2 regions of the Sporosarcina sp. AD_1 genome follow, and region 2 is predicted to be linked to the other one. Evidence: a T-box and tRNA genes for the amino acid it is inferred to sense, from the RefSeq annotation. Region 2 holds a T-box; the other holds one or more tRNA genes.
What was found. The T-box of region 2 lies ahead of metG (methionine--tRNA ligase). A T-box ahead of a tRNA ligase gene usually reads a tRNA of that ligase, here a tRNA-Met.
Positions count from the first base shown of each region.

Region 1 (12,244 bases), on a different contig from region 2:
GCAGATGTCTTCTTATTTGACGATTTGCCTTCACGCATTGGGGCAACACTGACAGCATTGACATCTGTTATGATGGGAGCAGCCGTTTTCCTCCTCATCGTCATGAAGTCGAGAATCATGGCAGAGAAAGAGTGGTATTTATTGCCGTTTGGAAAACGATTGGCGAGATTACAATTACAACTTACGCGAAATAGAAGGTGAAACCATGCAGACGATTACAATTATCGGGCTTGGCGCAGGCGATTTGGAACAGCTTTCGCTCGGCGTGTACCGGAAAATAAAATCACTGGAGACCATTTTTGCACGTACCGAAATGCATCCGGTCGTACAGGAATTAAGAGAAGAAGGCGTTTCGATTGAAAGCTTTGATTTCGTTTATGAGAAACATGATTCGTTTGAACAAGTGTATGAGGAAATTACGGAGCAGCTCCTAGCCATGGCAGCTGACGGACCGGTTGCATACGCTGTCCCGGGCCATCCGCTTGTCGCGGAGAGAACCGTGCAGTTATTGATTGAAAAAGAACGGGAAGGACTTGCGACCCTTCAAATCGTTGGCGGCAACAGCTTTCTTGACCCGATTTTCTCCGCTTTGCGGATTGACCCGATCGAAGGCTTTCAGCTGCTCGACGGAACCGATATGGCGCGGGACGATGTGAATATGAAGCAGCATGTGCTCATTGGGCAAGTGTATGACGCTTTCATTGCCTCGGAAGTGAAGCTGTCTCTCATGGAAAAGTATGCGTATGACCACCCCGTGACGATCGTGACGGCTGCCGGCTCCAAAGAAGAGAGAGTGCGTACCGTGCCGCTTTTTGAACTGGATCGGGAAACGGAAATCGATAACCTGACTACTGTATACGTTCCGCCTGTCACGGAGCGCGAAGGACGATTGAAGGAATGGTCGGCATTCCGGGAGATTATCGCCGCGCTGCGCGCGCCTGACGGCTGTCCGTGGGATCGGGAACAGACGCATGAGTCGCTCAAGCGGTATTTGATTGAAGAAGCACATGAGTTGATTCAAGCGATTGACGAGGAAGACGACGAAGGCATCATTGAAGAGCTGGGGGATGTATTGCTGCAAGTGTTTCTCCATGCCCAAATTGGCGAGGATGATGGATACTTTGCGATGGAAGACATCCTGCAATCTGTTGGCGACAAGATGATTCGCCGTCATCCGCATGTTTTCGGCGAAATCGATGTGAAGAACTCGGACGAAGTGCTTGCCAATTGGCAGGACATCAAGCAGGCGGAGAAACCGCAGAAGACATCACAATTGGATGGGCAGGACCGTTTCTCTTCTTCGCTACTCACCTCGTTTAATTATCAAAAAGCCGCGGCGAAGGTTGGATTTGACTGGCCAGATATCGAGGGAGCATTCGAGAAGTTTGCGGAAGAGTGGGAGGAGTTCCAAGTCGAGGTGCGCGGAGGCTCGAAGGAAGCGCAGCTCGATGAACTCGGTGATGTGCTGTTCACCATTGTAAATGTGGCGCGGTTCCTGAAATTATCGCCGGAAGAAGCGATGGTGCATGCAAACCATAAATTCAAACAGCGATTTACATTTGTCGAGAAAAGTGTAAAAGAGGGGCGGGGTTCATTCGCCGAATATACACTCGATGAACTAGAAGCATTCTGGCAACAGGCCAAGGGAAAGGGAGATGGACATGAGACTTGATAAATTTTTGAAAGTATCACGATTGATCAAACGGCGGACATTGGCAAAACAGGTGGCCGACCAAGGACGGATTACAATTAACGGCAAGGTGGCAAAAGCATCTTCGGTTGTGAAAGAAGGGGACGAGCTCGCCATCCGCTTCGGCCAGAAGATCGTCACAGCAAAAGTCGACCAATTGAAGGAATCAACAAAGAAGGAAGACGCAGCTTCCATGTATACGATTTTAAAGGAAGAGAAGCTTGCGAAAGTCGAACCGGATTTTATTGATGATGAAGATTAAGTAAGGTTTTATTGAAAAGAGCGACGCAGTTTCGATGCTGCGTCGCTCTTTCCTGTTTTACAAAGACGGGTTATTTCATAATCGAAAGATCAGATTGACTAATTTTATTTAAATCTGTGTCTTTAAATACGTTCAAAAAATCACCGTTTCGATCTTCTCTATAGATATGATTCGGCGACACCGACGTAAATTGATACCGATCTACCGCGCTGCTATTTAAAAACAATAGATATGTCCCTGGTTTTAGCGACTCAGACTCATCTACCAAGGCATACTTTGAATTTCCCATTTTGAAAAATAAAGCACGGCTAACAGTCAGCTTGTCACCGATCGTAATCTCCTCAGTCAATTTATTGTGTAGCACATCAGAAACGCTCACTTGATAAAGATGTTCCGTAACTACTTTATCGGTAAGCTGTCTTTCGTATTCAACAGGCTCCTCAGAAATCTCCCCAGTTATGACTAATTGTGAGGAGTCGGTCATCTCTTCAATACTGTCAAACATTATTGCTAAAGCTGTATGGGCCGACTGTTTTTCTTTAGTTGAACTGGATATTTTGTAACTAATGATGCCGATTGCCAAAGTGAATGAAAGAAGTAGGAGTATTACTGGTCTTTTCATATTGAAACGCCTCCTGTAATTTCCTTATTGTATGTTATTTTATATTAGTTTCGGTGTTATGCGGAGAAATTATAAATTCTTTGCTGTCCTATATGCACGGAGCAAAGCCGTCCCAGACTTGCTTCAAAAAACAAAGCGTTTTGGGTAAAGGAAAGGGGCTGCCTTAATTTCTGTTAAACCCCAGAAATACGGCAAATCGAACCCTTCGTTGTTCGATTGGCTGAAGATGTGCCCGCGGAAAGCGTCCGTCCGAAACGGAAATCAATTTGACCAGCAACATATCATTATTAACAAAAGTTTATTATTTTTCTTTCGTTCAACAGCTCAGCATGTCAATTTAATTCCCAGTCATGTTTTTAATTCTGCTGCATAAGATGGCAGTGAACGTACAAGCAAAGGAGGAATACAATGCAAATTCAAACAGACAGTCCGACGTACGCCATCCCTTCCGGCGATCATGTGGTAACAATGCGAAACCGGAAGCGGATGGATATCACATCTGTGAAAACAATTGACCGGTTTGACCAAGAAGAATTTATCGTAAGAACCTCACAAGGCATGCTGCAAATACGGGGGGAGGAGCTGCGCATCGTTCATCTCGACGTAGATAAGGGGCTGCTCACATTGGAAGGAACCATTGGTACTCTCCAATACGACGAAGAAGAATCAGGGTCTCGAAATTTCCTCCATAAATTGTTTGGATGAGCCTCTCCGTCCAGTTTCTTAGTTTGCTTGCCATGATTGGGACAGGCATTGGGGCCGGAGCCATTATGGATATGGTCGGCACCGGCATTTCCCAGACAGGAAAAACATCCTGGATTCGAAGATATGCTGCCTGGCTGGAAATTATTTGCTGGATATTGATCGGCTGCGGCGCCTTTTATGTTCTCTTCCTCGTCCGTGACGGTGCGTGGCGAATGTATGACCCCGTTGCGCAAGTGAGCGGGCTGCTCTTATATGCAGCTATTTTTCATAAGCCGTTTCGTTTGTTCGGACGGATGATCATCTTGCTGATCTTGAAGCCGATTTGGTTCATCCTGCGGCTGATCGCAAGGATCATTCAATTCTTTGTCCGGGTGATTATTCGAATTTTGACAGTCCTCGCATTTCCGTTCACGACTCTCTTCTTTTTCGTCAAGAAAAGACTCTTCAAAAATAGTGCTGAATAAGCTATAATTGATAGACTATTGAAGAGAACGGAAAGTAATGAGAGGAAGTGCAGGACATGGAGCAAAGGAAGAGCAAGGCAGCCGCAACCGTTGCATCGATTGAAACTGAATATGTCCGCTCGTTGCGTAAGAAAGAGGATTGGCGAAATAAGCAGAGGAAGCGGCTGAAGAGAAAGCTTACTATCTATGCAATTTTGGCGCTGCTTATTTTTGGTGCACTGACGAACACGTTTGTGCAGCAAAAAAAGGCGTTGGCAAAAAAAGAGCAAGAGAAGGCGGAAGTGCTGGCGGATCTGAAGGAAGTAAAGGAAGAACAAAAATCCTTGAAGCAACAGCTCGTCAAGCTGGATGATGATGAATATATCGCCAAGCTCGCAAGGAAACATTATTTCTTATCCGAAAAGAATGAGATCATTTTCTCGGTCCCTGAACATACCAAGAAAAAGGGAAAAAAAGAGTCCGGAAAAGAGTAGTCTTATTGACACTCTTTTTTTGTTGGCTATAATGAGAGTAAGGATCTTGCGCAAGCAAGTGTCGCCGATGTGGTAAATAGGCTTCCGGCGAGAGCCGCTTAATTTTTTAAGGAGGAGCAATTTTTTTATGTCAATTGAAGTAGGCAGCAAGTTACAGGGGAAAGTTACAGGGATCACAAACTTCGGAGCATTTGTTGAGCTGCCGAACGGTTCAACTGGTCTGGTCCATATTAGTGAAGTCGCGGATAATTATGTAAAGGACATTAACGACCATTTAAAAGTGGGAGACATGGTTGAAGTTAAAGTGATGAACGTCGGAACAGACGGTAAAATCGGGCTCTCCATCAGGAAAGCAAAGCCTGAAGCAGAACGTCCTCAACGCCCTCAACGTCCTCGTCATGGTGGAGGCCGTCCTCAAACAGAACGACCTGAAAATTTCGAACAAAAAATGGCAAAGTTCATGAAAGATAGCGAAGAACGTCTTTCCACTTTGAAAAGAGCAACAGAGTCTAAACGCGGTGGCCGTGGCGCAAGAAGAGGGTAACTTGCTGGCTGTTTCAATTTAGGTCCATATATGTAATATGAATTAAGCAATTTTGGTGGCATCGTCCACTGAGATTGCTTTTTTTATTTGAGATAAAAGGATTCCGTCTCTCTGGAAGCGAATGAAATGGGAAAAGGGGGAATGACAATGGCTGAACACGTAATGAAGGGGTTGCAGCAGTATATCGAGTGGGTGGAAGCACTTCACACCCTGCCTGAACAGGAGGCGGCTATGCCGTATGCGGACGGGAAATGGTCGCCTAAAGAGATTCTTATGCATATGGCGGAGTGGGATCGTTACACATTGGAAGAGAGATTGCCTTATATGAAAGATAGCTCCACCGTTCAGGAAGTCCTTACGGATATTCCGTTCGACGAGTTCAATGCGGAAGCTGCGCGACAGGCGAGGGACAAAACGTTTGAGGAGATCAGGGCATATGCCGTGGACGTGAGAGGCCGTCTGCTTAGCGAGCTTGCGCAGGTGATGGAAGATCAATGGGACAAACCAATTCAAATTGGAGAGTTTACCATTACAATCCGTCAGTATTTTACCGATTTCATCGAACATGACCAGCATCATAAGAAGCAGATTGACTCTTTGCAAGTGACAGGATGAAAAAAAGCGGCTCCCGGGAAGGGGAGCCGCTTTCGTCTTTTTCAGTATAGCGGCGGAGGGAGTCGAACCCACGACCTCACGGGTATGAACCGTACGCTCTAGCCAGCTGAGCTACACCGCCATGAATGTTCATGAAGTTTGCTTGCGCTACCTTTTTGAACAACAATCAACATATTACATGCGTTTGTGATACATGTCAACTACTCTTCTAGAAAAAGTAGAGAAATTGTCCGTAACACGTCGAAAGATTTTTTGGCACCCTTGTCATGAACAGACAAAATCTGTTCCAAGTCCTATGTATACTTTGAGAAAAGCAGACATAGGGGGAATATGGAAATGAAGATGATAGGTAATTTGGAGAGACCGGTCAGTCAACAAATCCGCCACGCGGTCGAGTCGGTAATGAAGCGAAAACTGTATATTGCGCTGGCGGCTTTGTTCTTAGTAGGATCCTTTTTCTTATCCCAAGCAATTTTATTCGACTCCGCAGTCCCTTTCTTTTTGCCAATTTGGGCATTGGCGCAGCTCCGTTTCCGTAAGCATCTCCTGTGGGCATTTATTGGAGGAATGGCAGGGAGTGCGTTATTAGGAGTAGGACAAGCCGTCATTCATTTGCTGGAGCTGTTGCTTTTCAGCGTCGTTGTAAAGCAACCGCTGCTACGTAAGTCCATTCCGCTGACAGTGGCCGGTTGTATTATTGTCGTCCAAGTCGTATGGCAATTTATTATGTTTGGCGGAAATCCTCCGGTTATTGTCCAGCTGACGATCGGGTTTGAGGCGGTGATCGCCCTTTTCATGACATTTTTCCTCCTTGTCGCGTTTCCTCATACGGAACGGATTTTGTTTGGCCAATGGACTCCTGAGAGGCTGGGCGCCATTTGTATAGTCGGAACGATGGCGACAACCGGGATGGGCGGCCTGATGATCGGACCGGTGTCTATTCCAGGAGTCCTCTTGCATTTAACTATCCTTCTTGCGGCTTTAGCGGGTGGATTGCCGTTTTCTACGACAATCGCGATGATGATTGCGGCCATCGCCGGCATTGCGGAGCTTTCATTTACCGGCATGATGGCGGTATATGGAATGACCGGCTTTTTTGCGGGTGCCTTTCGAAGGCTCGGCAAGCTCGGAATTGCGACGGGAGGATTGGCCGTTTCCGTCTTCTTTCTTCTCTATGACTTAACATTGCCATTAGACGCTTCCCATTTTTATACGATAGCTGCCGCCTCGTTCCTATTTTTCCTTGTGCCTGCGAAGAAAATGGAACCGATCCGCAATATTTTTGTTTCGGAGAATCCAGATATGTCGGTAAAACGGCAAAAATGGTTGACCGATCGGATGAACGAGCAATTAAAGGACTTTCAGCAATTTGCTAACTTCATGTCCACTTTGGTGAATGACCGCTTTTCAGATGATCAAGAGGAGCCGGATCGAGCGATTCCGACGATCTGTCAGTCGTGCTTCCGGTATTCTAAATGCTGGGAAAATAAGGATGAAGGGATGGCGAGGCTTCTTTACGAATGGGAATCAACGTATTCTGCAACGAAAAAAGCGGCCCGGCACCGGGTGGAGGAGCGGATTAAACAGAAATGCATCCGGTCCAACGGGTTAATTACTGAAATGGAAGAGCAGTCGACGAACAGGCTGCTGATGGGGCAATTGCAGCACGGCAGGAAGATGCTCGCCCTGCAGCTTCGAGATATGAGCAGTCATCTGGAAAAAATCATGAGTGAAATAAAGGAGGATTTATCTGTTCATAAAGTGGCAGAGGAGGAATTGGCCAAACGGATGGAGCGGCAAGGAATCGAATTTTATCAAATCGATATCTTATCGGAGGTGAGAGGGGCCTATCAAATTGTCTGTTCAGTTCCGGAGAAACGATCGGCATTTGAAACGGATACGACTGTTGCTGAAAGGTTGATTGTGCCAATATTAGAAGAGATGTACGGAGAACCGTTCAAAGTGGCCAAATCTGTTGCGGAACAGCTTCCTTTTCCGCATCTCCAATTAACGTTCAGCTCAGCTGTCCGTTTTTCGATGGAATATGGCGTCGTGGCGACGGCGGGCACAGGGACTTTCTTTGCGGGAGATGCTTATGAAATTTTCCCGATTCATGATGGCTTGACAGCAGTCCTGCTCTCGGACGGAATGGGCCAGGATGTAAACGCTTACCGGGAGAGCCGAAAAGTGATCCGCCTGATGCGGGAATGCCTGGACCGGAAAATGGATCCCGAAACAGCGATGCATACGCTGCATTATATGATGTCGTTGAATGGGCTTGATGATATGTATGCGACACTTGATTTGGCATTGCTCGACTTGCAGGATGGCAAGCTGTGGTCATGGAAGGCCGGTTCCATGAGCACATACATTAAGAGAGGTCAGGAATTCATTCGCCTGGATAGCAAATCGGTGCCCGTCGGCTTCTTGCCATCCTTCTCGGTCGAAGCAAAAAATGAAGAATTGAAGTCGGGTGATTTGATTGTCATGTTGACGGATGGGATGTTCCATCCGAATGTGTCTATTGAAAAGCAGGAGCAGACACTCTACCGGATCCTGGATACGCATGGGGATTTAAGTGCGGAAGTAGTGTCGGATAAAATCATGTCAGAAATGGAGAGGAAGTTTGGGATGGTGGCGGATGACAGGACGGTGCTAGTCATGAAAATCGATCATATTTTGCCGAAGTGGCAAACAATCCGTCCGCATGATCGAATTATTTCCCGGGAAAGGGTGGTAGTATAGAAGCAAGATCTTGATGTAATGGAGGGTCCTAAATGGACAAGTTTGAGCGAAAAGTGATGGACTATATAGAAAGGAGAGCTTTGATTGAACGTGGGGACCGGATCCTAGTCGCTTGTTCAGGCGGCGTTGATTCGGTCGGCCTGCTTCTTTTTCTCGCCAGGCAGCGAGAACTCTTAGGCATTGAACTCGCGGCAGTCCATGTGGATCATATGCTGCGCGGCGAAGAATCAAAAGAGGATGGGATGTATGTAAAAAATCTTTGCGAGCAGACTGATATTCCGTTTTACGGTGGCCAGGTGCCAATACCCGAACTGATAGGAAAGGAAGGCGGCAATGTACAGGATGTTTGCAGAAAGGAGAGATATGGCTACTTTGCAAAAGTGATGGAGGAAGGAGGCTATACGAAGCTCGCAGTAGCGCATCATGCGGAGGATCAACTGGAAACGGTTCTTATGCAGCTGTCCAAAGGAAGTGTTCCTGTCGGGATGCGTGATGCAAGAGTGGTTGAAGGAGGCATGCTCATCCGTCCATTTATGGCGGTGAATAAATTGGAGATCCGATCATTTATTGAAAAGCTGGGGGTTACGCACCGTGAAGATCCGAGCAACGCCAGTGATAAGTATACACGCAACTATCTCAGGCATCATGCGGTGCCGCCGATTCTTAAAACAAATCATATGGCAGCGGTCAACTCGGTCCGAATGGCGGAGAGTCTCCAGGAGGATGATGCATTACTGAACGGCATGGCGAGCGAGGCGCTTTCCGGTATGCTTACATTGGCAGCTGAGTGTCTTCCGTCCATTGAAATAAAGCGGTTTGTTCGTATGCACCCTGCTTTACAAAAAAGGATGATTCCTCTACTATTAAATTATCTTTATCGTGGGGAAAAAATACCTGTCGAGTACAGTGCGGCACTTATCGAGCAGCTCCTGCGCCAAATGCAGACGGATGCTGGAAATGTGGCACTCCATCTTCCTGGCGGGTATCTTTGCATAAGGGAATATGGAGTTTTGCGGTTCGAAAAAAGCGTTCAACAGCCGGAGCCCGATCCACCAAAGGAACTGCTGAAAGGCGCCTGGACAAAGTGGGGGGAGCAGTACTTTTACTGGAATGCTGTATCTGCAGAAAGCCTGCCGCCTTCCATTGAATGCGAGGAGCGCATGTACTTTACGCTTCCTGCAGGGGAGTTGCCGCTTTTTGTGAGAGCCAGGAAAGACGGTGACCGGATTTGGCTGAAGGGAATGGCCGAACCGAAGCGGTTATCCCGCCTGTTCATTGATGAAAAGGTCGCTTCGCAGAAAAGGGAGAGACTTCCGATCATTGTAACTGCAAATGACGAAGTTTGCGCAGTGCCCGGCATTCGTTATGGAAAGTTGTTTTCCAGGCAGGCAATTGGGGAAGAGTATGTATTCATGGTGAAATCAGTTGGCAAATGTTATGGTCCCGATCAGGAATTGGCGGGTACATAAGTCCCTTCACTTCAATAAGTGGAGACGTATTTGTTTGTCCATCACATCATTTGGAAAGAGGAGGACTTTCGATGTTAGAGAAAGATATCGAAGAAGTATTGATTACTGAGGAACAACTTCAAGAAAAGATAGCGGAGCTTGGAGCTGTCCTGTCTGAGGAGTATAAGGATAAATTCCCGCTAGCCATCGGAGTCCTCAAAGGCGCTCTTCCGTTTATGAGCGATTTGATTAAAAGGATCGATGCATACATAGAATTGGATTTCATGGATGTGTCCAGCTATGGAAACGCGACAGTTTCTTCGGGAGAAGTAAAAATCGTCAAGGACTTGAATACGAGTGTCGAGGGAAGAGACGTCTTAATTATTGAAGACATCATCGACAGCGGGAAAACATTAAATTACCTTGTCGATCTGTTCAAATACCGCAAAGCGAAATCCATTAAAATTGTCACGCTGCTTGATAAACCGACCGGCCGGAAGGTGGACTTGAGTGCTGACCATGTTGGTTTCCTCGTTCCGGATGCGTTCGTTGTTGGATACGGACTGGACTACGCGGAAAAATATCGCAACTTGCCCTATATCGGTGTTCTGAAAAAGGAAATCTACTCTTTTTGAAAGCTTTCCGACAAGTCCTCCTCAAGGGCGACGGAAAGCTTTTTCCATAAGTCGTTTTCATTGTAGATTGGTTCCTATCTGTGTTAAGATTTACAATAGTTTTCTGTTGAAGAAATGAGGAGGCTTGGGATGAATCGAATACTTCGATACTTTCTATTATACGGACTGATTTTCCTTGCCATCATGGGGATTTTCAGTTCACTAAATAATCCGAATCCAAAGATGGAAGAGATCACTACTGACAAATTCTATAGTGAGTTGGAAAAAGGCAATGTTGAGTCCATCACACTTCAACCGGTCAATCTCGTCGTGAACGTCGTCGGGACGATGAAAGGGTATGAAGAAGGCAAGAAATTTACGACCAACATCCTGACCAGTGATACAACAGTGATGAACCAGTATATGGATAAGGGTAAGGCGAAAAATCCAGAGCTGATTATCAAGCAAGCTCCTGAAACAAGCGCGTGGGTATCCTTCTTTACAGGACTTGTTCCGTTCATCATCATTATCATCCTGTTCTTCTTCTTGTTGAACCAAGCGCAAGGCGGCGGCGGTGGCCGTGTCATGAACTTTGGTAAAAGCAAGGCAAAGCTTCATACGGATGAGCGCAAGAAAGTGCGTTTTTCGGATGTTGCGGGTGCAGATGAGGAAAAGCAGGAATTGGAAGAGGTTGTTGACTTCCTGAAAGACTCTAGGAAGTTTGCCGAGCTTGGAGCTCGCATTCCGAAAGGGATCTTGTTAGTAGGTCCTCCGGGAACAGGTAAGACATTGCTTGCCCGTGCGGTAGCAGGTGAAGCGGGCGTGCCGTTCTTCTCGATTTCCGGTTCTGACTTTGTTGAGATGTTTGTCGGTGTCGGTGCATCCCGTGTTCGTGACCTATTCGAGAATGCAAAGAAAAATGCGCCTTGTATTATCTTTATTGATGAAATTGACGCAGTTGGCCGTCAGCGTGGCGCCGGTCTTGGCGGTGGCCATGATGAGCGTGAGCAGACGTTGAACCAGTTGCTCGTTGAAATGGATGGTTTCGACGGTAACGAAGGAATTATCATTGTCGCTGCGACGAACCGTCCGGATATTTTGGACCCGGCTCTGCTTCGTCCGGGACGCTTTGACCGTCAGATTACGGTTGGCCGTCCGGATGTAAAAGGCCGTGAAGCAGTGCTAAAAGTACATGCTCGCAACAAGCCGCTTGATGAATCAGTTAACATGAAAGCTCTTGCGCAGCGGACACCAGGTTTTTCCGGTGCTGATCTTGAAAACTTGTTGAATGAGGCTGCGCTTGTTGCTGCCCGCAGAGGAAAAGCGAAAATCGATATGGCGGATATTGATGAAGCGACAGACCGCGTTATTGCAGGTCCAGCTAAAACAAGCCGCGTCATTTCCGAAAAGGAAAAGAATATCGTCGCCTTCCACGAAGCAGGACACGTTGTTGTCGGACTCATGTTGGATGACGCTGAAATCGTCCATAAAGTAACCATCGTTCCACGCGGCCAGGCAGGCGGATATGCAGTCATGCTACCGAAGGAAGATCGTTATTTCATGACGAAGCCAGAGCTTCTAGACAAAATCGCGGGTCTATTAGGTGGCCGCGTCGCGGAAGAAATCGTGCTTGGCGAAGTATCGACAGGTGCGCACAATGACTTCCAACGTGCCACAGGAATTGCCCGTTCTATGGTGACGGAATACGGTATGAGTGACAAGCTCGGACCGATGCAATTCGGCCAGGCGCAAGGCGGTAACGTGTTCCTTGGCAGGGATTTCAATTCCGAGCAGAACTATTCCGACTCGATCGCATATGAGATTGATCAGGAAATGCAAAGAATTATTAAAGAACAATACAATCGGACAAAACAGATCCTTACAGAGAATCGTTCACTTCTCGACTTGATCGCTACGACTCTTCTCGACGTGGAGACACTCGATGCCGAGCAGATCAATCATTTGAAAGATCACGGTACATTGCCGGAGCGTTCGTATGAGCGAAATGGCAAAGAAGAACAAGCCGATGCGTCGAAAGATGATACCGAATCAAAGGATGAAG
Region 1 covers NZ_JBPVIR010000012.1:45,596-57,839, forward strand. The annotation lists gene ACSW3C_RS18675 (putative polysaccharide biosynthesis protein) at 1-201, shown strand, start outside; gene yabN (bifunctional methyltransferase/pyrophosphohydrolase YabN) at 206-1,672, shown strand; gene ACSW3C_RS18685 (RNA-binding S4 domain-containing protein) at 1,662-1,952, shown strand; gene ACSW3C_RS18690 (hypothetical protein) at 2,023-2,574, opposite strand; gene yabP (sporulation protein YabP) at 2,983-3,279, shown strand; gene yabQ (spore cortex biosynthesis protein YabQ) at 3,276-3,743, shown strand; gene ACSW3C_RS18705 (FtsB family cell division protein) at 3,800-4,216, shown strand; gene ACSW3C_RS18710 (S1 domain-containing RNA-binding protein) at 4,344-4,760, shown strand; gene ACSW3C_RS18715 (DinB family protein) at 4,908-5,375, shown strand; tRNA gene ACSW3C_RS18720 (tRNA-Met) at 5,423-5,496, opposite strand; gene ACSW3C_RS18725 (SpoIIE family protein phosphatase) at 5,712-8,120, shown strand; gene tilS (tRNA lysidine(34) synthetase TilS) at 8,153-9,589, shown strand; gene hpt (hypoxanthine phosphoribosyltransferase) at 9,661-10,203, shown strand; gene ftsH (ATP-dependent zinc metalloprotease FtsH) at 10,333-12,244, shown strand, end outside.
Region 1: it encodes a tRNA-Met, which carries the amino acid that the T-box ahead of metG (methionine--tRNA ligase) is inferred to sense. The anticodon was not compared.

Region 2 (12,244 bases):
CCATCCAACTTGCTGATTTCCTGTTGCATTCTCCGATTCCACACTTTCTTCGATAATTGATTTTCAATTAAAAAGGAAAAGCCGACTCCCAGTGCATAGGTGATAATTCCGACTCCCAACGGAATAAGAAGCAGGGCAAACCAACGACCCTCCTGCGTGGTCGGATATATATCGCCATAGCCAATCGTCATAATGGAAACAATGGTCATCCAAAAAGCATTGAATGGCGAGATATCCTCAATGTAGACAAAGCCTACCGTTGAAATGATCAGAAGCATGGCAGTCATTCCAATAATAATGAACAATCTTCGATAACGAAGTTGTATATCAAGCCAACGTTTCAGCATATGGCGCCTCCTGGACAAAATCAATAGTAGATATGTATTCCCTGTAAGCAAGAAGCCGCAAACCTTTTGATACAACAGTTTGAACACTAAATTAGGGAGATGAACGCCAATACTTCGAAGCGAACGCCAGATAATCTAAACGAACGCCATTAACTTCAGATGAACGCCAATAAATCGAAACGAACGCCATTAACTTCAGATGAACGCCAATAAACAAAACCTAAAAAAGCCGCACGCATGCTTTTCAGCATACATGCAGCCCTATATCTCAATAACCCGCAGGTACGACGACCGTCACTTTAAATAGATCCCCGTCTAATTCAATTTTCATCGTGCCTTGATGCATGTCGACTATCGATTGGGCAATCGCTAGACCGAGACCCGATCCATCGGTATGCCTTGCCGTATCTGCACGCTTGAACCGTTCAAACAGCTCCTCGACATTTGCACCCAGCTCATATTTCGTAATATTTTTTACAACGAACTCCGCAGTATCTCCCATTTTGCGAAGGGTGATGTACACCCGTGTGCCTGGCAATGAATACTTAATGGCATTGACAATTAAATTATCCAGCACTCGCCACCAGCGCTGCCCATCCACATAGGAAATGAGCGGCTCCTCAGGCATATCCGTCCGGAAATCTAGTCCCGATTTCGCGATGTCCTCCGCATGTTCCGCGAGAGCCTGCTGCAATAGCTGGGTCAAATCGACACGTTGCTTGTGCAGCTCCAAATTGCCGCTCGCCATCTTGGACACTTCGAATAAATCCTCAATCAGCGTCTTCAGGCGCTGCGATTTTTTATCCAGAATATCGACGTACTGCGCCCTTTCTTCTGGAGTCAAACCTTCCTTCTTCAACAGATCGGTATACGTAATGATGGACGTCAATGGCGTACGGAGATCATGACTCACATTGGTGATCAATTCCGTCTTCAGCCGTTCACTTTTCGCCTGCTCGCTCATCGAATTGCGCACGCCTTCGCGAAGATTGTTGAGATTACGCGCATGCTCGGCAAGTGGCGATTTCCCTTGTATAGCGATATCCTGCTGTAGCCGGCCAGCCGCCATAGCATCAGTCGCAATAATGATTTTATTTAAATAAGCCATCCTGCGAACAAAAATATAAAGCGCCGGAATCCCCAGGAAAAGGACACATGGGAAATAGATAATAACTAGGGTTGGCTCCAAGCCTACAACTACTAATCCAATTCCGGCAAGAAAAAATCCGACCAGTAGAATGAATGTCTGAACACCAATTGATTTCTTTAAGAATAGCTCGGGCAGGGCCTTTAAAAATCGCACTGAATAACTTTCTTGCAAATCTTTCATAAACACTCCAGGTTGTTTCCATCGGTCATTTGCGTTCACAAGCTGGAAGGCAAGGATGACGACCATAAGAATACCGCCTATCGCAAACGAGAAAGCTTCCATGACCCATCTTTCCAGCCTAGGATAAGTAAAGAAATTCAAGAGAGTGTACGACATACTTTCACTGTAGGAGGTTAAGATGAAGCCGGCAATAACGAATAAAGCGACCTTTCCATCTATTTTCAACCGATCATATCGGTCGACTAACTTCGACTCCATGACCCATTCCTTTTTGAACTTCAGAACGGTGCACAATAAAATAATGGATACTAGACCGATTGCCCAGAATAGATACGCCGCATACTTCGATTTATTAAAATGCGTGTATTCCTGATGCAGCAATCCCCCCTCGGCAAAAACTGATTTCGGCACGATGACAGTCCCTTCGAATTTACGGACTGGGTTGTGCATACTCATCAAATCATCATCGGATACCTCAACTGCACTATCTCCGTTTCGAGGAAAGGTTAACGTGTGAAGATCAGTCGGCAAGGAATAAGCCCTTAAATACCCTTCCGAGGAGTTGAACTCCTTCTCATATCCCGCAAGCACGTGGATATCACCTGAAGAGAATTCTTCTCCCGTTGCAACATCCTTTAATTCATACACAATCGGGAATGGTAGCGTAACATCATTTTTCATTTCCTCTAAATAGCGTTTCAAGTACTTGGTCTTTTCGTTCCGTATCTTCTCTTCCACATGTGCATCACTCTCAAAGTTCTGCTGAATGTCTTCCATTTTGGCATCTCGTTCTTTCACAAGAGCGGTAAGCACTTTTTCATTTCCAGCTTCTTTCGCTTCCGCAATTCGATCTTCATATTGAGCATGAATATTAGCAAGTTGTTCTGATAATGTTCCATATCGATTGCGATGCTCCTCGATTTCCTCCGGTGATACGGTAATATGTTCTACCGCCTCTTGTGGATTAATCGGATTCAGCACAGACCCAAGTGAGTTATACACTTCTTCCATTCGCTGCTCAAAGTCCAGCGAATTCGTAAAGTCCTTGCCAAACAACTGCGGGCTAAGACGAATAATGGATGGGAGTGCAATCAGCAGCAACACTACGAGAGCTGACCATATGAATAATAATCCCTTCTTCTTCATCAAACATTCCCCCCAGTAATGATTCTGGCAAAGAATGCCACGGTGCGTGTCGACCGTTCCCAGCCATTGCCGATCATTTCAAGGATGGAAGGAAAGCAGTATCCGATACTAATAAAAGCCAAAACGATGGATAGAAGCGAGCCAATTAATCCCCACTTATTTTTCGATTTTGTAGCCAATGCCCCACACCACCTTCAAATACCTCGGATTTTTCGGATCCGCCTCGATTTTTTCGCGGATTTTCCGGATGTGGACAGCTACGATGTTTTCCGCATTGTACGCTTCTTCATTCCACACACGCTCATAAATTTCATTAATAGAAAAGACCCGTCCTGCATTTTTCATAAGCAATTCCGTAATTTTGTACTCGATCGGCGTCAATTTGACTGGGTTCCCATCCACCGTCAATTCCTTCGCCTCTTCATCCAATGACAAGCCGTCCACTTCGATTTTCTTCTGCCCGTCATACGTTCCCAGCTGAACATAGCGCCGAAGCTGCGACTTCACCCGCGCCATCAGCTCCAGCGGATGGAATGGTTTCGTCACATAATCATCCGCCCCAACGGAAAGGCCATGGATCTTATCCGAGTCCTCCGCCTTCGCACTCAGCATAATAATCGGCACATTTTGTGCCTCCCGAATTTTAAACGTCGCCGCGATTCCGTCCATATTCGGCATCATAATATCGAGGATGAGCAGATGGACTTCATTGGAACGCAATAAATCAAGTGCCTCCTGCCCATCCGCCGCCTTTAACACGTCATACCCTTCATTCTTCAAATAAATTTCAATCCCATCGCGGATCTCTTTATCGTCATCCGCCACGAGAACTTTAAATTTTGCCATCCGCCCCACCTGCCTTCTTCTTATGATACCAATTCTAATGCCTAAATCTTAACATTCCAGGAGGGGAATTATGAAGAAATTCTTAAGATGGTGTATAGATTGGGGCAAATAGATAGTAAGCCAGTATATACTCACTAAGATTTTCTGATGGTGAATCAATACTGCGAGTGCTAAACTAATGTCATTGGGTAAATTTTACATGTAATAATCTTAGGAAAGGATTGATTTCAATAAAAAAGATATGCTTTTTCCCCATTCTGCTCTTTTGTTTTCTGTTAAGCGCTTGTACAGAAGATGATAGAGTTGAAACGCCAGATAAAGAGACACCCGGAATTTCTGAAACTATACGCCTAAAGCCAGAGATCTATCTGACGATTGGAGATGCAGCCTTAAACACGATTTATGATAAGCATTGCTGGGAAGACGCAGAAACATCCTGTGATCTTACCCCAACACCTGCTCAGGAACTTTTGAGATATGAACCAGCACACAAATTGGATGCCAATGACAGGTTCAGTTTTTCATTTATTCGTTCCCTCGAGCACAAGGATTTTCCACAGCCGAGTTCCTATGAAGTGGCTATCCATAAGGACGGAGAAATGATTCCGGTTGACATGAATTACGACACATTAAAAGAGACCCTGCCTACCGGGAAATATAATATGTCCGTCAAAGCAATATGGGAAGGAGAAGTGAACGGAGAAGCGATATATGCATTTCTTCTTTCCGTTAAATAGGAGGGTATGGAATTATGCTAGGTCTGCTTCCTGCATAATTCTTTTTTTGTTTGATTTTTTGACACATTTTTTCGAATTCACTAATAGGATTGAGGTGCCTGTCGGCGAATAGTATAGAAAGAGTAACGGGTATGGGAGAGAATACAATGGAACTTAGTAAAAAAGAATGGACCGGCTGGCGTTTTCCCATACTTTTGTTAAGTGCTATGGGATTATCAACGATCGGCGACTTCGTCTACTTGGTCGCCATTAACTTGCTTGTCTACAATATGACCGATTCGGCTGCGGCAGTGGCGGGTCTTTGGGTCGTAGGACCAGCAGCTGCTATACTAACCCGTTTTTGGGCAGGCAGCGTAATCGACCGTGCGAATAAACGCCGCATGATGATTTGGACGGATATCATTCGAGGCATCCTGGTCGCGCTCGTCCCTTTCATGACTTCGGTATGGGGCGTATACATATTACTTTGGTTCATAAGTATGGCGAAATCATTCTTCGCTCCGGCATCTCTTACCTACACAACAACACTCGTTCCAGAAGAAAAACGAAAACGATTTAACGCGTTCTATTCATTGACGACATCAGGCGCGTTCATTATCGGACCTGCCATTGCTGGAGCACTCGTCATCGTTGGATCCGTGGACATTGCCATTTGGATCAATGCCGCCTCCTTCTTCGTCTCTGCCCTCATTTTAGGCTGGCTGCCGAATGTCGATGCGGAGAAAACGGCAGGGCTCAATCCGTTATCTGTCAGAGCCATTGCAGAGGATTTCAAGGTTGTCATTGACTTCGGCAAATCGAAAATATTGTTCATCGTAATCCTTGGCATCTACCTGTTGTTCACATTAATGACCTTTGCGATGGATGCGCAAGAAGTCGTCTTTACTCAGCGGGTTGTCGGATTGAGCGAAATGGAATATAGCTTGCTCATTAGCATAACGGGCATCGGGGCGCTCCTCGGAGCGGGTGCTGTAGCGTTACTGGCTGAGAAGCTGTCCATCCGAATGTTGTTCGGAGGCGGACTTCTCCTTGTATCGATCGGCTATTTGATGTATGCGTTCAGCCAGTCGTTCGCCATGATATCGACAGGGTTTATTATCCTCGGCTTCTTTAATGCGTTCGCGAACACTGGGTACACAACATGGTATCAATACCAGGTGCCGCTCGAACTGATGGGTCGCGTGACCAGCTTGTACGGAGTCATCCTAAGTGTATTCCAGATCATATTTGTCCTCGGCATGGGCTGGATGGCGGATATTGTGTCCTTGCGGCTCACCATCATTATCCTGGCCGCGCTCAGTCTGCTCAGCGTATTATGGTTGATCGCCTTCATGTGGATGCCTAAGCAACGAAACATTTTTTTGGAAGCGGACACGAAAAAAGCGTAATTCCCTTGCATAACCTTTCCGTACTGGAACACCCTTCCGAAGAGGAGGTGATTCCATTGGCGAAAGAAAAGAAGATAAAAAAGGGCAACACCTTGGACCGTGAAGAGTTCGGCTATGGATTTGACATCAGCCCTGACGATATGGACGTAATCGGGAAAAATGATCAGACAAAGAAGCAGAAGAAGCAACAAAAAGAGAACACTGATCCACAACGTCCTCCAGTAAATGGTTGACGGGATTATATAGTGAAACCGTAAACTCCGAATTGCCGTTTTGGCAATTCCGGGGTTTTTAATTTGAATTATTATCCAAATGTGTTAGATTGGATTTGCAAGGAGAGGAGGAGTTTTCCATCACTAAATTTTTGATGGCCATTACGCTGCTCTGCGTCAGTATTGTATGTGTGTTCGATTTCATCCCCTGGCTGTTAAGCCTCATCGGTTACCACGATTTCTATAATTCACAAGGAAGGGAAATCTACAACCGCTCCAACTTGTATATCCTCGCCCCCATCGTTGGCACACTCACGTTACTTCCTTTCTTAATTCGCCAGCCAAAAAGGTGGTATCTTTGGCTGCTGCTTGGTTTGCTATGGTCCATGATTTTAATGATTCTCCTGTCCTCTATTTTCATCATGCTGCGGCTGACTCCCGGCGCCCCGTGACATCCATAGGATTGACGAAATCAAGCAAATGATTTACAATCATCAAAATTATATTTTTTATAGGCTGTGAGAGGGAAAAGTAAAAAGAGGATTGTCGCCTAGAGAGCTTCTGTTGGTGGGAATGAAGCGGACGAATCTTTTGAACATGATCCTGGAGCCGCGCACTGAACATCTACGGATTAGTAGGATGCGACGAGGGTTGGCGCTCGTTATCCACGTCAGCGTATACGCTTTTTTCGGCTTGTACGTCTTGAGGTGGCAGGCGCAAGCCGGCTGCAAACTAAGGTGGTACCACGGGCATTCAAACCCCGTCCTTATCGTTTTTTAACGATAGGGGCGGGGTTTTTTATTTTGCAGGCAAATGAAGGGAGGTATTTTGGGCAGAGGTATTCTGTTATGGTCGGCTTTATTTCGAAGGAGTCGGCTATCCTATCACCGGGTAATTCATGCCTATCACCGCCTAATTCGAGTCTATCACCGGGTGAACGCTTTCTATCACCGGCTAATTTGAATTGATTACCGCTTGACTACAATTCAAGGTAAACAATCATGCAAACTAGGAGATTTTATCAAATCTACAATCCATAGGAGGAAGACAAATGAGTATTTTTATCGGAGGGGCTTGGCCGTATGCGAATGGGTCTTTGCATTTGGGACATATTGCGGCGCTTTTGCCGGGGGATGTGTTGGCGAGGTATTACCGTTTGAAGGGAGAAAAGGTTTTGTATGTGTCGGGCAGCGATTGCAATGGCACGCCCATTTCCATACGCGCGAATACAGAAGGAGTGCCAGTGCAGGACATTGCGGACCGGTATCACACCGAGTTTGTTGACTGCTTTTCAAAGCTTGGATTTACGTATGACCTCTACACCCGGACGGACGGGACATTTCACCATCAAGTGGTGCAAAATGTATTTCTTACGCTGCTGGAGAATGGCTATATTTTTAAACAAGAAGTCGAGCAAGCCTATTGTGAGACGGATGAGCGATTCCTCCCCGATCGTTTTGTCGAAGGCACTTGTCCGAATTGCGGCAGCCGGGCCCGCGGTGACCAGTGTGATGCCTGCGGAGCGATTTTGGATCCGCTCGACTTGATCCATCCGACTTGCAAGCTTTGCGGCAATGAACCCGTTGTTCGCAAGACGGAACATTTTTATTTTAAATTAAGTGCTTTTCAGGAGCTTCTTTCTTCCTATGTAGCGGAAGCAAAAGAATCCAAGAGTTGGCGAGAAAACGCCATTCACCAATCCGAGCGCTATTTGCAGGAAGGTCTGCACGACCGGGCGGCTTCTCGTGATTTGCCGAACGGGGTGAGCATTCCCGTAGCCGGCTATGAAGAAAAGAAGGTGTACGTTTGGATCGAGGCGGTGACGGGTTATTTGTCGGCGAGTCATGAGTGGGCGAAGCAATGTGGCTTGTCCGACGGTGATTTTTGGAGCAGTGAGACGGTTTCTTATTATGTGCACGGCAAGGACAATATCCCCTTCCATACGATTATCTGGCCTGCCATCTTAGCCGGAATCGGTAAAGAGGACGCCCTGCCGACACATATCATCTCGAATGAGTATTTGACACTGGAGAAACAGAAATTATCGACGAGCCGGAATTGGGCCGTTTGGGTGCCTGATGTACTGGAACGATATCATCCTGATTCGCTTCGCTATTTTTTGACGGCCAATGCGCCTGAAAACAGAGACGCCGATTTTTCTTGGCGGGAATTTATTTACAGCCACAATGCAGAGTTGCTTGGTGCGTATGGGAATTTTGTAAACCGGACGTTAAAGTTTATTGAGAAGTCATATGCAAGCATTGTTCCCACCGCTGAAATAAATCCAGCAATCCAACAGGCTGTAACCGATCTCTATCCAATTGTCGGCTCACTCATTGAAAAAGGGAGCTGCAAGGAAGCACTCGAGGCGATCTTCCGTTTCGTGCGCCAGGCGAATAAATACTTTGATGACGAACAGCCTTGGAAACAAATAAAGGACACACCAGAAGCATGTGATCGCACTATGGCTACTTGTGTCTATATCATTGCGAACTTATCTCAGTTGCTCTCTCCATTCCTGCCGTTCTCAAGCGAAGCCGTAAAACAAATGCTGAATCTGCCGTCCTTATCTTGGGAAGCCGTGAATCCGCAGTTTGGAAAATTGGAGTCCATCTCACCGCTTTTTGAACGGATTGCCATTGAGAGAATAGATGAAGAAGTGTCACAGCTGCATCAAAATGCGCTTTAATTCGAGCCAAAAGAACCCGTGCAATTCCTTCCATTCTTTGAGACAATTAGTTACAAGGAAATGTTTGGGAAAGGATAGTGCGAATGAAAGAGCGAGTCTTTTGGATCTTCCTCTGCATCATCGGGATAAGTTGGATTGCAAATTATTTATATGCTGATGCCAAGCGGCTGGAGGAGCCTGTTTTCCTCGATCATTTTGTTGAAACGACCATGAACGACGAAAATTATTTGACGTTCTATTATCTGACCAATAAAGATGATTTGTCCCAGGTGAATTATGTTCATATAAACAAGGTGATGGGATATGTGGAGAGAGATATGGGTTTTTCCACGGGAATGCCAACTGATATCCAGTCATTCCGCCATTATGTATTGCGTAAGATAACTGTGCTGGTGAATGAAGCAGCACTTGAATATCATGCAGGCGACGGGGATTTCAAATTCAACGAGATGGAAGTCTTTTTTTCGGATTACAGAGATGTGAAAGCAGATATTGGGGAAGTCATTCTACAGCAGCCGTACTCTTTGGAAAGCGACGACCCAATAAAACCCGTTTCTTGGGGTGGTAGCACTGAAGGAGATAGCTTTACTGGCTTTAATGTATATGAACCGTTACAAGTAGAAGCGATGACGCTGGCGATCCCTCAGTTGAATGATCGGCTCACTTTCAAATTATCCGGCGGAGATCCTGCCCGGCAGGCAAAGGACGGTAAAGGGTTGCCGCTAAAGGAACTTCAGTTCCCAATCCAGCTGAAACCAGGCCAGCAGTTCAACGTCACGACCTATTTCGGCGACTCGACGGACTACTTGGAAAGCAGCTATGCTGTATCAGGAAGAACTGATAGCGGAGAAACCTTCCAAACCATCGGAACTATATCGAGTCAACCCTATTTGAAGCAGGAGGATATACAGGAAATCATCAAGAGGAAAAGGAGAGATGGACAATGAGCCAGGCCGTCAAATGGATTTTCATCGGTTATTTCTTCGTTTGGTTCCGTATCGATATCGTCATCGACTGGCTACCCGATCCCCTTGGTTATTTCCTGATCTACCTCGGGGCATCGAAGCTGAGCACCGAGTATTCCATCTCTTCAAAAGCAAGCCGGTTCGCTGCAACTGGTGTTATCCTATCGCTTCCCTCCGTCTTCATAAGCTTTCTACCGTCTGGCGTTTTGACGGGCAATTACTATAGTTTGCTGCTTCTCGTCAAATTAGTGGTCGCCTTCTATTTGTTCAGCCTATTGAAAGCTATTACGGCCAAGTTCAACCAAAGCGAATGGACCCGCCGGACAGAGTTGCGGAGCCGGTACTATGTTTTCATTCACCTCGCGGCCCTTTTCATCATGACGCTCACGCCTAACTTGCTCAGCAATGAAGTGGCTTGGCTAATGGGAGTAGCCAGTCTTGCGTTATTAGTAATGGATCTCGGCTTCCTTGTCCTGCTGAATCAAATTCGGAATTTGAAACCAATGCCGACGTCGGATATCACCGTATAAAGGAGGATGTATTTTGTTTAAAAACGACAAGGGGCAAGTTCGCGCCGGGTGGCTTATTGTATTCGCATTTATTGCCATGGTGGTGGCACAACAAGTTTTCGCCCTGCCAGGACTGTTCTTGCTATTAACTAATGAGATGCCCCAATTTGGAAGTTCAGTTGAAGTGAATGTTATGGAGATGCTCGACAGCCATCCATGGTTTTTCTTGGCGATGCAAGGCGGAGGCGTTCTAGGTAGTATCTTGATCACCTACATTTTTTGGCGCTTTATTAATAAAGGCACGTTACGAACACTAGGTTTCAAGTTTTCAATCGCCGATTTTCTCTATGGCCTTTTTCTTGGGGCGGTTTCTATCAGTATGATTTTCATTCTCTTACTGTCAACCGGAAACGTCACCTTACTGAATTCATTTGGGAGCCCTGAATTTTCAACTTATACTGTCGCCTTTCTTATTCTTTTCATTCTCGTCGGCTTGTCCGAAGAAATGTTTTTCCGCGGCTATGTCATGTCAACGATGGCCAGTCGAAACAACCCCAAGTGGGCCATTTATGTCGTTTCTGCTGTCATCTTCAGCATTGCGCACGGAATGAACCCGAATGTCAGTCTGCTCGGACTGCTCAATATTCTGTTGGTCGGCTTGCTTTTCGCTTACATGTTCGACGTGACGAAAAGTTTGTGGCTGCCGATCGGCTATCATATGACATGGAACTATTTTCAAGGAAATGTTTTTGGATTTGCAGTGAGCGGTACAACCCCGCATGGTCTCTATAATGTGTCCGTATCTACCGGAAATGATTGGTTGACCGGCGGTGCATTCGGACTGGAGGGCGGATTGCTTGCGACATTGCTGATCATCCTCGGCTTTTTCGCCACTCGCCTGTACGCACGACGGAAAAATTAAAAACGGCGCAGCTTTTTGCAGCTGCGCCTTTCTTATGTCACACTTTCTATAACCTTCTCTTTACCCCTGCCACTGACCGTCAAGACAAGAATGCCTCCGACCAACAAAACGATCCCGCCCCAAGAAATAATATCCAGTCGTTCGCCGACGACTACCACGCTTAAAATGGCCGCAGTCAGCGGTTCTCCTAATGAAAGCGTAACGGCAGACGAGGAAGGAATGTGTCGCAATCCGGCGGAGAATAAAATATACGCCACACTGGTTGTCGCCAGTCCTAAATAGAGGACCGTTGAAATGCCTGATGCCGTTAGCAGCCCCTCCGTTTCAAATATAAATAAAAACGGCATAAGCATGACTGCACTCACGGAGAAAATGACGGCCACGGAAGGAATCGCATCTGCTCTCTCCAACACGCTTTTATTAAATAATGTGTAGAAAGCGAAAAGCAAACCGGCGCACAGGGACAGCGAAACACCAATGGGATTAACGACCATCCCTTCTTTATTTGAAAATAAAAGGACGCAGCCGACAATCGCCAGAGACGTGGCCATCAGCCAGACCTTCGTCGGACGCCGCTTCAGAAAAAGCCATTCGACAATACCCGAAAACATCGGTGCACTCCCGATCGCAACAACCGTTCCGATGGCGATGCCCGTCAGCCGGATGGACGTGAAAAAGCAATATTGGAAAATGGCCATGGCGAGTGCAGCGAGCAATGTCGCCTTCCAAGGCCATGTACGGAAATTGATTTTCCCCATAACGACCATGACAATAAGCAATGAAAAACCGCCGACCGCAAGCCGCGAAGCACCCACCGCCAATGGATGGACCGTCTGGGGCATGAAGGTCTGCGCTGTGCCGGTCGTGCCCCATAACATAGCACCCAGCAAAACGATGATAAATGCGATCCGTTGTGACATCCCGAACCCTCCCTCTCTATTGAATATATCACGAGGGAAGGAATTGGTATAGAACACAAAACAGAATCGACAGAAAAATCACTCGCCCGCTTCTGCCACTTGCTTCAACTTCTGGACAAGGCCCGTCCAGCCCCCATCCATTCTCGGCTGCACGACGTCATGCGGCTCGCCAAACTCCGTCGCCATGCCTTCCTGCCAACCGCCGTGAATGAAAGTCAGGTGGGTTTGCCCTC
Region 2 covers NZ_JBPVIR010000007.1:145,677-157,920, reverse strand. The annotation lists gene ACSW3C_RS14965 (potassium channel family protein) at 1-347, opposite strand, end outside; gene ACSW3C_RS14960 (sensor histidine kinase) at 616-2,823, opposite strand; gene ACSW3C_RS14955 (hypothetical protein) at 2,823-3,002, opposite strand; gene ACSW3C_RS14950 (response regulator transcription factor) at 2,980-3,669, opposite strand; gene ACSW3C_RS14945 (hypothetical protein) at 3,891-4,406, shown strand; gene ACSW3C_RS14940 (MFS transporter) at 4,553-5,794, shown strand; gene ACSW3C_RS14935 (hypothetical protein) at 5,842-6,027, shown strand; gene ACSW3C_RS14930 (hypothetical protein) at 6,117-6,458, shown strand; T-box leader at 6,516-6,777, shown strand; gene metG (methionine--tRNA ligase) at 7,058-8,695, shown strand; gene ACSW3C_RS14920 (hypothetical protein) at 8,779-9,642, shown strand; gene ACSW3C_RS14915 (hypothetical protein) at 9,639-10,190, shown strand; gene ACSW3C_RS14910 (CPBP family intramembrane glutamic endopeptidase) at 10,204-11,091, shown strand; gene ACSW3C_RS14905 (DMT family transporter) at 11,124-12,011, opposite strand; gene ACSW3C_RS14900 (SRPBCC family protein) at 12,090-12,244, opposite strand, start outside.